3 regions of the Actinosynnema sp. NPDC091369 genome follow, and region 1 is predicted to be linked to each of the others. Evidence: riboswitches for the same ligand, from Rfam matches in the RefSeq annotation. Region 1 holds a riboswitch; each other region holds the start of a gene.
What was found. A riboswitch is a leader RNA that binds a small molecule or an ion and turns the genes downstream of it on or off. The one in region 1 is predicted to bind S-adenosylmethionine.
Positions count from the first base shown of each region.

Region 2: it holds a riboswitch for S-adenosylmethionine, as region 1 does, so the genes downstream of both, ACIQMJ_RS15920 (aminotransferase class V-fold PLP-dependent enzyme) here and ACIQMJ_RS01610 (methionine ABC transporter ATP-binding protein) in region 1, are expected to answer to the same signal.
Region 3: it holds a riboswitch for S-adenosylmethionine, as region 1 does, so the genes downstream of both, thrC (threonine synthase) here and ACIQMJ_RS01610 (methionine ABC transporter ATP-binding protein) in region 1, are expected to answer to the same signal.

Region 1 is NZ_JBIVUG010000001.1:333,573-337,855, reverse strand. Features, by position in the region: gene ACIQMJ_RS01620 (resuscitation-promoting factor) at 1-1,139, shown strand, start outside; gene rsmA (16S rRNA (adenine(1518)-N(6)/adenine(1519)-N(6))-dimethyltransferase RsmA) at 1,150-2,028, shown strand; SAM riboswitch class I at 2,115-2,207, shown strand; gene ACIQMJ_RS01610 (methionine ABC transporter ATP-binding protein) at 2,410-3,420, shown strand; gene ACIQMJ_RS01605 (methionine ABC transporter permease) at 3,417-4,100, shown strand; gene ACIQMJ_RS01600 (MetQ/NlpA family ABC transporter substrate-binding protein) at 4,127-4,283, shown strand, end outside.
Region 2 is NZ_JBIVUG010000003.1:696,668-700,950, reverse strand. Features, by position in the region: gene ACIQMJ_RS15930 (RluA family pseudouridine synthase) at 1-293, opposite strand, end outside; gene lspA (signal peptidase II) at 290-874, opposite strand; gene ACIQMJ_RS15920 (aminotransferase class V-fold PLP-dependent enzyme) at 898-2,232, opposite strand; SAM riboswitch class IV at 2,270-2,382, opposite strand; gene ACIQMJ_RS15915 (potassium/proton antiporter) at 2,445-3,917, opposite strand; gene ACIQMJ_RS15910 (M28 family metallopeptidase) at 4,118-4,283, shown strand, end outside.
Region 3 is NZ_JBIVUG010000006.1:388,857-393,139, forward strand. Features, by position in the region: gene ACIQMJ_RS25075 (glycoside hydrolase family 3 N-terminal domain-containing protein) at 1-138, shown strand, start outside; gene rpsT (30S ribosomal protein S20) at 267-527, shown strand; gene holA (DNA polymerase III subunit delta) at 661-1,644, opposite strand; SAM riboswitch class I at 1,741-1,856, shown strand; gene thrC (threonine synthase) at 1,868-3,130, shown strand; partial or broken gene ACIQMJ_RS25095 (DNA internalization-related competence protein ComEC/Rec2) at 3,746-4,283, opposite strand, start outside.

The sequences.
Region 1 (4,283 bases):
CCGAGCAGCCGAGCGCCCCGCCCGCCGCACTGGTCGAAGCCGCGGGGAAGTGGAAGCGGCGCTTCCTGAAGGCCGCGGTCGCCACCGTGCTGGTGACCATCTCCGGCGGTGGCGCCACCGCGATCGCGATGGACAAGTCCGTCACGGTCGACGTCGACGGCGAGGCCAAGACCGTCCGCACCTACGAGTCCACCGTCGGCGAGATCCTGGCCGACGAGGGCATCACGATCGGCGAGCACGACGCGCTCAGCCCGTCCCCCCAGGCGAAGGTCGGTGACGGCGGCAAGATCTCGCTGGACCGCGGCCGGCTGGTGAAGGCGACGGTCGACGGCGAGCAGCGCGAGGGCTGGGTCCGCTCGGTCACCGTGGACGAGGCGCTGGAGCAGCTCCAGGTCGAGGACGAGGGCGCGTGGCTCTCGCACGACCGCGGCATGGACGTCCCCCTCGACGGCCTCTCCCTCGAGGTCAAGAGCCTCAAGACCATCACCCTCTACGACGGCGGCAACGCGCCCCGGCAGGTCCGGACGACCGCCGTGACCGTCGAAGAGCTGATGAAGAGCGAGAACCTCACGCTCGGTCCCGAGGACAGGCTCGAAACGGCGATGGACCTGCGCGTCACCAACGGCGCCGAGGTCCACATCACGCGCACCGGCGTGTCGGTGATCAACGCGACGGAGGCCATCCAGCCGCCCGTCGAGGAGGTCAAGGACGACACGATGATGAAGGGCCAGAAAGAGGTCCTGGAGCCGGGCGAGGCCGGCGAGCAGATCGTCACCTACCGCGTCACGGTGAAGAACGGGGCCGAGGTCGGCCGCGAGAAGCTGGGCGCGAAGGTCACCAAGGAGCCGAAGCCGAAGAAGGTCAAGATCGGCACCAAGCTCCCGCCCGACGGCGAGGTCTGGGACCGGCTGGCGCAGTGCGAGGCGACCGGCAACTGGGCCATCAACACCGGCAACGGCTACTACGGCGGCCTGCAGTTCAACAAGGGCACGTGGGACGCCTACGGCGGCTCCCAGTACGCCGCGTACCCGCACCAGGCGACCCGCGAGCAGCAGATCGCCGTGGCGACCAAGCTCCGCGACGCCCGCGGCGGCTACTCGGCGTGGCCCCACTGCCAGCAGAAGCTGGGGCTGCCGTAACAATGTGCTGGTGACTGAGGACTCGACGTCGGCCGGTTCGGGGAGCCACCTCCTCGGACCGGCCGACGTGCGTCGGCTGGCCGCCGAGCTGGACATCCGCCCCACCAAGAAGCTGGGGCAGAACTTCGTGCACGACCCGAACACGGTGCGGCGCATCGTGGCGGCGGCCGGGTTGCGCCCGGACGACGTCGTGCTGGAGGTCGGTCCCGGGCTGGGCTCGCTCACGTTGGCGCTGCTGCCCTCCTGTCGCGCGCTGGTGGCCGTGGAGATCGACGGCGTGCTGGCCGACCGCCTGCCCGCCACGGTGGCCGAGCGCGCCCCCGACCTCGCGGACCGGCTGACGGTCGTGCACGAGGACGCGATGCGCGTCACACCGTCCCAGTTGCCGCTGGAGCCCACGGCATTGGTGGCGAACCTGCCGTACAACGTGGCCGTGCCCGTGGTGCTGCACCTGCTGGCCGTGCTGCCGTCGCTGCGCACGGGCCTGGTGATGGTGCAGTCGGAGGTGGCCGACCGGATGGCCGCCGGTCCCGGCAGCAAGGTCTACGGCGTGCCCAGCGTGAAGCTCGCCTGGTACGCCGACGCCCGGCGGGCCGGTCCCGTGCCGCGCTCGGTGTTCTGGCCGGTGCCCAACGTGGACTCCGCGCTGGTCGCGTTCGAGCGGCACGAGCCGTTGTCCTCTGTGGACCCCAAGGCGCTGTTCTCGTTGGTGGACGCCGCTTTCGCGCAGCGCCGCAAGATGCTGCGCGGCGCGCTGTCCGGCTGGGCCGGTTCGGCGGCGGAGGCGCAGCGGCTGCTCGTGGCAGCGGGCGTCGACCCGGCGGTGCGCGGCGAACAACTGGCCGTCAGTGACTTCATCCGGATAGCCGAGGCCGCGTCCGCTCGGTAGTCGATGATCTTTCGGCCGAAAGTGTGATTTGCCGGACGATCCTGTTTCAGGCTTGCGTCAGCCCGGCTCGGTCGGGTGTACTCGTGGTGCCATCCCGAGCGGCCGAGAGACCTGGCTCTACGACGCCGCAGCAACCACCCCTCCATGGGGGCAGGTGCTTCAGCCAGGATCGATGGAGGATCACGTGCCCAGGATGCGAATGCTCACCCGCCGGCGGGTCGTCGACCACGGCCGCCGGACTTCGTCAGCGTGTCGCAGCTTCCGCTGAAGCCCTAGGCGCCTTCGAATCCTCGCGTCCTGCGTTCAGGACACCTTCTGAGCTGAGCCGTCGGTCACGCACGCCATGAGCGTGCGCTGCCGCATGCTGTCGTGGAGCGAAACGTGATCACTGTCGAGAACCTCACCAAGACCTTCCCCGGGAGTACCGGGCAGGTTCGCGCGCTGGACGGCGTGAACCTGGACGTCGCCGCGGGCACCGTGCTCGGCGTCGTCGGCCCCAGCGGGGCGGGCAAGTCCACCCTGGCCCGGTGCGTCGCGCTCCTGGAGCGCCCCGACAGCGGTGCGATCCGCGTCGACGGCACCGACCTCGTCTCCCTCGACGGCACCGCGCTGCGCGCCGCCCGCCGGCAGATCGGCGTTGTGCCGCAAGGGGACTCCCTGCTGCGCCAGCGCACCGCCGCGGGCAACGTCGCGCTGCCGCTGGAGGCCGCGGGCGTGGCCGGGCCGCAGCGCCGCACCCGCGTCGCCGAACTGCTCGACCTCGTCGGCCTGACCGACAAGGCCGGCTCCTACCCCGACCAGCTCTCCGGCGGCCAGCGCCAGCGGATCGCGGTCGCGCGGGCGCTCGCCGCGTCGCCGTCCGTGCTGCTGGCCGACGAGCCGACGTCCGCGCTCGACCCCGACACGACCGGCTCGGTGCTCACCGTGCTGGACCGGGCGCGCGCCGAGCTCGGCGTGACGGTGCTCGTGGTCACGCACGACATGGGCGTGGTCCGCAAGATCTGCGACGACGTCGCGGTGCTGGAGGACGGCCGGGTCGTGGAGCACGGCAAGGTGCTCGACCTGGTGTCCGACGCCGCCAGCCGCACGGCCGCGTCGCTGCTGCCCGCCGTGGACCAGAACCCGGCGGCGGAGTCCTCGTTCGACCGGGTCGCGGACGTCGTGCTGATCGGCTTCGCGGCCGTCGGCGCGCTGCTGCCCGAGGCCACCAGCCGGTTCGGCGTCGAGCTGAACCTGCTCGGCGGCGGCCTGACCCGGCTCGGCGAGACCCCGGTGGCGCGGTTCCGCGTCGGCCTCAAGGGCGAGCGCGCCGACTCGGCGCTGGAGTGGATCTCGGAAGCGGGCGGCTCGGTGCGACGGACCCTGTCGGGTCCGCAGGGAGTAGCTGCGTGAGGTCTGCAACACCCTGGTCCACCGTGTTCGACGACCTGCTGGTCGCCACCGGCGAAACGTTGTACATGGTGGTCGTCTCCACCCTGATCGCCGTTCTGCTCGGAGCACCCGTCGGCATCTGGCTTCAGCTCACCGCACCCGGTGGGCTGAAGCCCCGGCCGGTGCTGCACAAGGTGCTCGGGTTCGTCGTGGACCTGGGCCGCTCCATGCCGTTCCTGGTCCTGCTGGTGGTGCTCACCTCGCTGACCAGGCTGCTGCTCGGCAGCACCATCGGACCCACGGCGGCCATCGTGCCGCTGGCCGTCGGCGCGATCCCGTTCGTCGGCAGGCTGGTCCAGAACGTGCTGGCCGAGGTGCACGTGTCGGTGGTCGAGGCCGCCGTCACCACCGGGTCGTCCACGCTGCGGATCGTGCGCAGCGTGCTGCTCCGCGAGTCGATGCCCGCGCTGGTCAACGCCGTCGGCGTGACCGCGATCGCGCTGCTCGGCTACTCGGCCATGGCCGGGGTGGTCGGTGGCGGCGGCCTCGGCGACCTCGCCGTGCGCATGGGCTACCAGCGGTTCAACGACCGCTACCTGTGGAGCACGGTCGTCGTGCTGGCGGTCATCGCCACCGCGATCCAGTTCGTCACCAACCGCGTGGCCCGCGGCGTCGACCGGCGCCGCACCGCGTCCGTCTGATCGTCTTCGCCTCACTAAGGAATGACATGCGTATTCGTGCTGCCCTGCTGGCCGTGCTGCTGACCGCAGTGGGCTGCGGTAGTGGCGACACCGGCGCCGCGTCCGACCCGAACGCGCCGCTCAAGGTGGGCGTCAGCCCCGTACCGCACGCCCAGGTGCTGCGGTACGTGGCGGACAACCTGG
Region 2 (4,283 bases), on a different contig from region 1:
GGCTTGTCGACCACGATCACGTCGTCGTCCTCGTGCAGGACGATCAGGCCCTCCACGGGCACGGCCTGCACCTGCACCGGGCGTTCCGGCTCGGGCAGGGTGACCTCCAGCACGGACCCGGCGACCAGGCGGTCCGACTTGCCCGCGGGCCGCCCGTCGAGCACCACGTCACCCGCCTCGGTCAGCGCGGCGACGACCGTGCGGGACAGGCCGAGGAGCTTGGCGAGACCGGCGTCGACCCGCATCCCGTCCAAGCCGTCGGGGACGGGCAGGGTCCGGTAGTCGCCGCTCATGCGCCCGCTTCCTTCTCGCTGGTCTTCTTCTCCACGCGGGTGCCGTCGTAGTCGCGCTGGAGCAACGCCATCAGCACGATCACGCCGCCGCCCACGCAGATCGCGGAGTCGGCCAGGTTGAACACGGGGAAGAAGTTGCCCCACGGGTCGAGGACCGAGATGAAGTCGACCACGCCGCCGCGCAGCGGGCCGGGCGCGCGGAAGATCCGGTCGACCAGGTTGCCCAGCGCGCCGCCCAGGACCAGGCCGAGGCCGATGGCCCAGCCGACCGACCGCAGCCGGCGCGCGATCCACAGGATGAACACGACCACGCCCGACGCGATCAGGGCGAGGATCACCGTCCAGCCCTCGGCCAGGCCGAACGCGGCGCCGGTGTTGCGGATCAGCGGCAGGTAGAGCAGGCCGCCGAACAGCTCGACCGGGTCGCGGCCCTCGAGCTTGTCCACCGCGATGATCTTGGTGACCAGGTCGAGCGCCAACACCAGCGGCGCGATCACGGCCAGCAGGAGGACCCGTCGCTTCGGCAGCGGTGCGTCCGGCTGGTCCGGCGTGTCCGGCTCGGTGTTGGGATCGGTGCTCACCGGGCCATTGTCCAGTATCGACGTCAGCGCAGGAACGGCGGGAGCGCGCGCTGGTCGTCCAGCGGGGTCCAGCGGCCGTCCCGGACCTCGTACTCCCACCGCGAGCCCTCCACCACGAGGGTGCGCAACGCGGCCACGAACCGGTCTACGTGCTCCTCGGTGGTGCCCAGCCCGATCGAGGCGCGCAGGGCCCGTTCGCCGTGCGCGAGCCGGTGCACGGCCACGTGGGCGCAGAACGCGCCGTCGCGCACGCCGATGCCGTGCTCGGCGGACAGCGCCGCGGCCAGGTAGCCGGCGTCCTGACCGCCGACGGTGAAGCTGACCACGCCCACGCGGTCCTGGTCCGAGCCGAACAACGTCAGCTCGTGCACTCCGGGCACGGTCTTCAGACCCGCGCGCAGCCGTGCCAGCAGGGCACGCTCGTGGGCGGTGGTCTGCTCCCAGTGCCTGCCCAGCACGTCGCACGCCACGGCCAGCGCGTGCACGCCCACCACGTTCGGCGTGCCGGCCTCGTGCCGCTCGGGCACCGCCGACCAGGCCACGCCCAGCCGGTCGCCGTGGTCGGTGACGCGGGCCGTCGCGCCGCCGCCCACCAGGTACGGCTCGGCAGCCTGCAACCAGTCGGACCGGCCGACCAGCACACCGGCGCCGAACGGCGCGTAGACCTTGTGCCCCGACAGCACGGTGTAGTCGACGTCCAGCGCGCGCACGTCCACCGGCCGGTGCGGCGCGAGCTGGGCGGCGTCCAGGGCGATGCGGGCGCCGTGCCGGCGGGCCACCCGGGCCAGCTCCGCCACGGGCCACAGCTCACCGGTCACGTTGGACGCGCCGGTCACCACGACCAGCCTCGGGCCGACGGGGGCCGCGCGCAGCGCCCGGTCCAACTCCAGCACCGCCTGGGCGGGCGAGGACGGCGTCCGCAGCCGGCGCACGTTCGGGCCGCGCCACGGCAGCAGCGCCGCGTGGTGCTCGGTGTCGAACAGGACCACGGCGGTGTGCCGGGGCACGCTCCTGGCCAGCAGGTTCAGCGCGTCGGTGGTGTTGCGGGCGAACACCACGGCGTCGGTCTCGCGGGCGTTGAGGAAGCGGCGCACGGACGCGCGGGCCTGCTCGTAGACCCTGGTGCTGACCTGCGAGGCGAAGCCCGCCCCGCGGTGCACGCTGGCGTACCAGGGCAGCACCTCGTCCACGGCGTCGCGCACCTGCTCCAGACACGGGGCGCTGGCCGCGTGGTCGAGGTTGGCGTACTCGACGCGCTCGCCGGTGACCAGCGGCACGCGCAGCGACGAGCCGACCACGCGGGGCAGCGCCTGCTCAGGACGGGCAACGGTGGTGGTGGCGGGAACTGCGATCGTCATGACGCCCTCCGGGGGTCCGGGACCCCACCCGAGAGGGAGCCCGCGCTTGCCGGACGCCCTGCGCGCCGGCCAGGTCCTCACCAGGGGCACCCCACCGCGGAGGAGGGTTGCCGGCCAGCGAGCCTGGGCTTCGCGCTGGCACTCATGACCTTCGACTCGAAGCTAACCCAGGCCGCGCGGTCCCGTCGAGTGGCGTTCACATCCTGGGAGCGTCACGGCAGCCCGACGTCGCCCTTCCAGCGGGCGAAGCGGCCCGCCCGGTCCACCGCCCGGATGCGCTGCTCCGTCGCCGTGCGCATGGCCTCGGTGCACACCACCAGCAGCTGGTCGTGCTCCTGAAGGCGGGTCGTCGGCTGCGGCGTGAAGCCGTTGTCGTCGCGCACCACGAGGCTGACCGAGGAGCCCGGCGGCAGCCGCAGCTCCGACAGGTACACGCCGTGCAGCTTGGAGCCGGGCTGGATGCGGACCTGGAGCAGCTCCGCGCCGAGCTGGTCCAGCGCCGACGAGTCGACCTGCACCTCGTGCGCCTCGCCGGACTTGACCAGCCCCAGCCACTTGGCCAGCCACGGCAGGGTCGTGCCCTGCACCACGGTCAGCACCACGACCAGCACGAACACCGCGTCCACCAGCCGCTGCGCGCCGGGCACGCCCTGGATCAGCGGGATCAGGGCGAACACGATCGGCACCGCGCCGCGCAGCCCCGACCAGGAGACGAACACCTGCTCCCGCCACGGCACCCGGAACGGCAGCGCGGCGAACAGCACCGACAGCGGCCGGGCCAGCAGCACCAGCACCGCGCCCGCGACCAGCGCGGGCACCAGCGCGTCGAGCAGCCGATCGGGTGAGGCGTACAGGCCGAGCAGCACGAACAGCCCGATCTGCGCGATCCAGCCCAGCCCCTCGGCGAACGACAGGGTGTCGGCCCGGTGCGGCAGGCGGGCGTTGCCGAGCACGAGGGCGGCGATGTAGACGGCCAGGAACCCGGACGCGTGCGCGATGTCGCCGACGGTGTAGGCGAGCAGGCACACCGCGACCGTGGCCAGCGGGTACAGGCCGGTGGCGGGCAGCGCGGCCCGGCGCAGCCCGATGCCGCCGAGCCAGCCGAGCGCGACGCCGATCACCGCGCCCGCGATGAGCTCGTAGCCCATCAGCAGCGGCGCGGTCCACGTGATCGGGTCGGGTGCGGCCAGCAGCACGACGGCGATGTAGACCGGCGCGTCGTTGATGCCGGACTCCAGTTCGAGCGCGCCGATCAGCCGCTTGCCGACGCCGATCCCGCGCAGCACGCTGAAGACCGCCGCCGCGTCGGTGGACGACAGCACCGCGCCCCACAGCAGGGCTGTGCGCCAGTCCATGTCCAGCAGGAAGTGCAGCGCGAACCCGGTGACCGCGATGCTCACGCCGACGGCCACCGTGGACAGCGCGATGCCCAGCCCCAGCGCGGGTTTCACCGCGCTCCACCGGGTGGTCAGCCCACCCTCGGTGAGGATCAGCACGAGCGCGACCGTGCCCAGCGAGCGGGTCAGGTCGGCGTCCTCGAACTGGATGCCCAGCACGGCTTCGCCGAGCAGCAGCCCGATGCCGAGGTAGAGCAGGAGGGACGGCAGACCGAGCCTGATCGACACCCTCACCGCGATGACCGAGAGCAGGAGTACGCCGGCGGCGATGCCCAGGTAGCCCGTCACACCGCCCACTCGACCTCCAGGCCGTCGTCCTGCGACATCACTCGACGGTGTCATTCTCCCCCGACGACACCGAAATGGACGAATCCGGCACCCCACGCAGCGTCACCAGCCGAACGTCGCTAGCGCGAACCATGCGGAACCGTGCATGTTGACTACCGGGTCCGCCGCCCCGGTCACCTCCACCCCCTGCGGGAGACACCGTGAAGCTGCGAACGATCTCCATCGCGCTGGTCACCACCGGCGCGCTCCTCGGCTCCGGCCTCGGCTCGGCCACCGCCGCGCCACCCTCCGCCCTGGCCGGGCCCAACATCCCGGTCTCCGCCGTCCAGGCCGACCTGGGCCAGCTCCAGAGCATCGCCACCGCCA
Region 3 (4,283 bases), on a different contig from region 1:
GTGGTCGAGGTGGCGTTCGACGTGCGGCGGCTCGCGGTGACGGCGGGTGACATGGACGGCTCGGGCAAGCCCGAGGTGGCCAGGGGTGGCTACGAGGTCGTGGTCGGCGACGAGAGGGCTCGATTCACGGTGCGGTGAGCTGCCCTGATAACCTTCTGGGCCGTACCCGCGCGGCATTCCGCTGTGGAGGAAGACCGCCCCTTAGTGGGGCGGAGCCGGTGACAAGCGCGGTGCGACTCCGAGACCGAGGAAAAGGTGGCTTTCGCGTGGCGAACATCAAGTCCCAGATGAAGCGGATCAAGACGAACGAGAAGGCGCGCCTGCGCAACAAGGCCGTCAAGTCGTCCCTCAAGACCGCCATCCGCAAGTTCCGTGAGGCCGCCGAGGCCGGTGACAAGGAGAAGGCCACCGCGCTCGCGCAGGAGGCTTCCCGCAAGCTCGACAAGGCCGTCACCAAGGGCGTGATCCACGCCAACCAGGCCGCCAACAAGAAGTCGGCGCTGGCGCGGCGCGCCAACCAGATCTGATCTGGTCCTCACGCCGGAGTGCCGTCCACCCCTCGGGGTGGGCGGCACTTCTCGTTCGCTCGCGGGCCGGTCGCCGCCGACCAATCTCACCGCCCGCGACAGCCGGTCGGCGACGCCCGTCAGCCGCAGCCCGTCAGCGGCGGCCGTGGGCGGCGACGATCTTGAGGACGGCGCGTTCCAGGGCGTAGCCCGAGTCCGCGGCGACGCCCTTGACGTCGGCGTTCAGGTCGGCGACCACCGCCATCGCCGCCGCGAGCCCCCGGTCCTCCCAGCCGCGTGACTGGCCCTGGGCCTTCTTCACCTTCCACGGCGGCATGCCCAGTTCGCCCGCCAGCTTGAACGGGTCGCCCCGGCCCACCGCGGACACGCGCGCGATCGTGCGCACCGCGTCGGCCAGCGCGTCGGCGACCAGCACGTGCGGCACCCCGAGCTGCAACGCCCACCGCAACGCCTCCAGCGCGCCGGCCCGGTCGCCCATCACGGCCTTCTCCGCGACCGCGAACCCGGTCACCTCGGCCCGGCCGCGGTGGTAGCGGCGGACCGCTTCGGCGTCGACCTTGCCGCCGGTGTCGGCGACGAGCTGCGAAGCCGCCGCCGCCAACTCGCGCAGGTCCGACCCGATCGCCTCGATCAGGGCCGCCACGGCCTCCGGGTCGGCCTTGCCGCCGCCCGCCGCGCGAATCTCGTGGCGCACGAACGCTTCCCGGTCCGCCGCCTTGGTGATCTTGGGGCACTCGGTGACCGCGGCACCCGCCTTGCGCAGCAACCCGGGCAGGTCCTTGGCCGCCTTGCTGCGCCCGCCGCCACTGTGGACGACCACCAGCGTCACGCCGTCCGCCGGCGCCTTGGCGTAGGCGACGACCGCGTCGGCGATCTCCTTGCCGCACTCCTGCGCGGCCTCCAGCGCGACCACCCGCCCCTCGGCGAACAGCGACGGGCTCACCAGTTCCGCCAGCTCAGGCGGGGTGACATCGGTCACGCGGACGCGGGTCAGGTCGGCCTGCGGGTCGGCCTTCCGCGCCGTCGCCAACGCACCGCGCACCGCGCGCTCGACCAGCAACTCCTCCTCGCCGACGATCAGGTGCACGGCGTTGGGCGTGTCAGCGGGCGCATTCACGGGCGCGATCCTCCCACGCCCGCCGGGCGTCCGGATGGTGGACGTCTCTGGCTGAGGGTCGGGATCGTGACGTAAGTTGAGGGCACAACTGAATACCGCTCATCCAGAGGGGCAGAGGGATCGGCCCGAAGAAGCCCCGGCAACCCGTCGCACAGCGTCCGCTGGCGACCACGGTGCCAATTCCGACCCGCGACGCGCGGGAAAGATGAGGAGATACCTCGCGATGACTGCTGTCAGTGTGCCCCCGGCCACCACCTCCTTCGACCTCGGTCCTGCCCGCGCGCTGTCGTGTCGCGAGTGCGGTCACGAGACGCCGCTCGCTCCCGAGTACGCCTGTCTCGAGTGTTTCGGGCCGCTGGAAGTGGCCTACGACTTCGGCCGGGTCCGTCGCGAGGACATCGAGGCGGGCCCCCGGTCGATCTGGCGCTACCGCGGCCTGCTCCCCGTGCCGTCCACTGTCGAATCGCACCCCAACACCAACCCCGGCGGCACCCGCCTGGTCGAGGCCGACCGCCTCGCCAAGGCCCTGGGCGTGCGCAAGGTGTGGGTGAAGGACGACACCGGCAACCCCACCCACTCGTTCAAGGACCGCGTGGTCGGCGTCGCCCTCGCCGCCGCCCGCGAGCTCGGCTTCAAGGTCCTCGCCTGCCCGTCCACCGGCAACCTGGCCAACGCCGTCGCCGCCGCCGCGGCCCGCGCGGGCTGGCAGTCGGTGGTGCTCGTGCCGTCCACCCTGGAACAGGCGAAGATCCTCATGACCGCCGTCTACGGCGGCAACCTGATCACCGTCGACGGCAACTACGACGACGTGAACCGGCTGGCGCAGGAGCTGGCCGCCGAGCACGAGGACTGGGCGTTCGTCAACGTCAACGTCCGCCCCTACTACGCCGAGGGCTCCAAGACGCTCGGGTACGAGGTCGCCGAGCAGCTCGGCTGGCGGCTGCCCGACCAGATCGTGGTGCCGATCGCGTCCGGCTCCCAGCTGACCAAGGTCGACAAAGCCTTCCGCGAGCTGGGCGAGCTCGACCTGGTCGAGCAAACCCCGTACCGGGTGTTCGGCGCGCAGGCCACCGGCTGCTCCCCCGTCTCGGCCGCCTTCAAGGCGGGCCACGACGTGGTCTCCCCGGTCCGCCCGGACACCATCGCCCGGTCGCTGGCGATCGGCGCCCCCGCCGACGGCCCCTACGTGCTGGACGCCGTCCGCCGCACCAACGGCGCGATCGAGGACGTCACCGACGACGAGGTCGTCGAGGGCATCCGCCTGCTGGCCCGGACCGAGGGCATCTTCGCCGAGACGGCCGGCGGCGTCACCGTCGCGACCGCGAAGAAGCTCATCGAGACCGGCCGGCTGGACCCGGACGGCGAGACGGTGCTCCTCATCACCGGCGACGGCCTCAAGACCCTCGACGCCCTGGGCGACCGCGTGGGCCCGCGCGCCAACGTCCCGCCGTCGGCCGAGGCCGTCCTGAAGGCCCTCCAGGACTGACCCCGTCGCCGCCTGGTCGGCCGGACCGCGGTTCCGGCCGACCAGGCGACACAGCCCGGCTCATCCCGGCGGCGACCGTCCGAGCGCCGACCCACTCGGTCTCGCTCCACCTCCCGTCCCCGCTGTGCCCGTCACAGCGCTATCCCCGATGAGCGCAGCCACCCGGTGCGCGGGAACGCGGTCAGCTCCGGCAGGACGTGCGGGCCGACCGGTTCGGTGACCACGCGCCAGGCGGTGAGCAGCTGCGGCCACGAACCCAGCGCCTTCTCCTTGTTGTAGCGCTCGGCGTGCCACTCCTCCGGCGGTATGGCGAGGTCGTCGTCGAACAACGCGTCGGCGACCAGTCGGTACGCCGAGTCCGCCGACAGGACCTCCGCCAGTCCGATCACGGCGGTGGTGGTGGCCCTGGCGACGACGGCGCGTTCGCCGCCGGGCAGCTTCTCGCACACGTAGTAGGTGAAAGCGGGCCGCAGTTCGGTGCGCGGCCACGGTTGCGCGGTGTACCCGGGCTGCCACAGCACCCAGGCCACGGCCCGGTTGTCGCCTCGCGGCGACCAGCCGGAGTGCAATCGGATCCAGACGTCTTTCCTCATCGTTCTCCCCTTGTCCGTGGTGCGGAGGGCCGCCTCCCCTGCGGGCGACCCGCGGCCCGTCCGGGCCGGCCAGGACGGCCGTGTCGCCGTCCCGGTCGGTGCGCAGCACCAGCACGCCTTGGCTCGTCAACGCGTCGACCAGCACCCCGCTGGGATGGCCGTAGCGGTTGCCCGCGCCCACGCTCACCAGCGCGATGCGCGGCCGCACCGCCGCGAGGAACGCCGGTGACGAGTACCGCGACCCGTGGTGCGGCACCTTGAGCACGTCGGCCCGCAGGTCCACGTGCCCGCCGAGCAGGTCCGCCTGCCCGGCCAGCTCGATGTCGCCGGTCAGCAGCACCCGCCCGGCTGCGGTCGAGGCCCGCAGCACCAGCGACGCGTCGTTGACCGCCGTGTTAGTCCCGCCCACCGGGTCCACGCGCGGACCCAGCACGTCGAGCGCCAAGCCCGGCCAGCTCAGCCGCTGCCCGGCCCCCAGCTCGACCACGCGGACCCCGGCGGCCCGCGCTCGTTCCCTCACCTCCTCCCAGGCCCACTCCGGCTGCCGTGACGGCCCCACC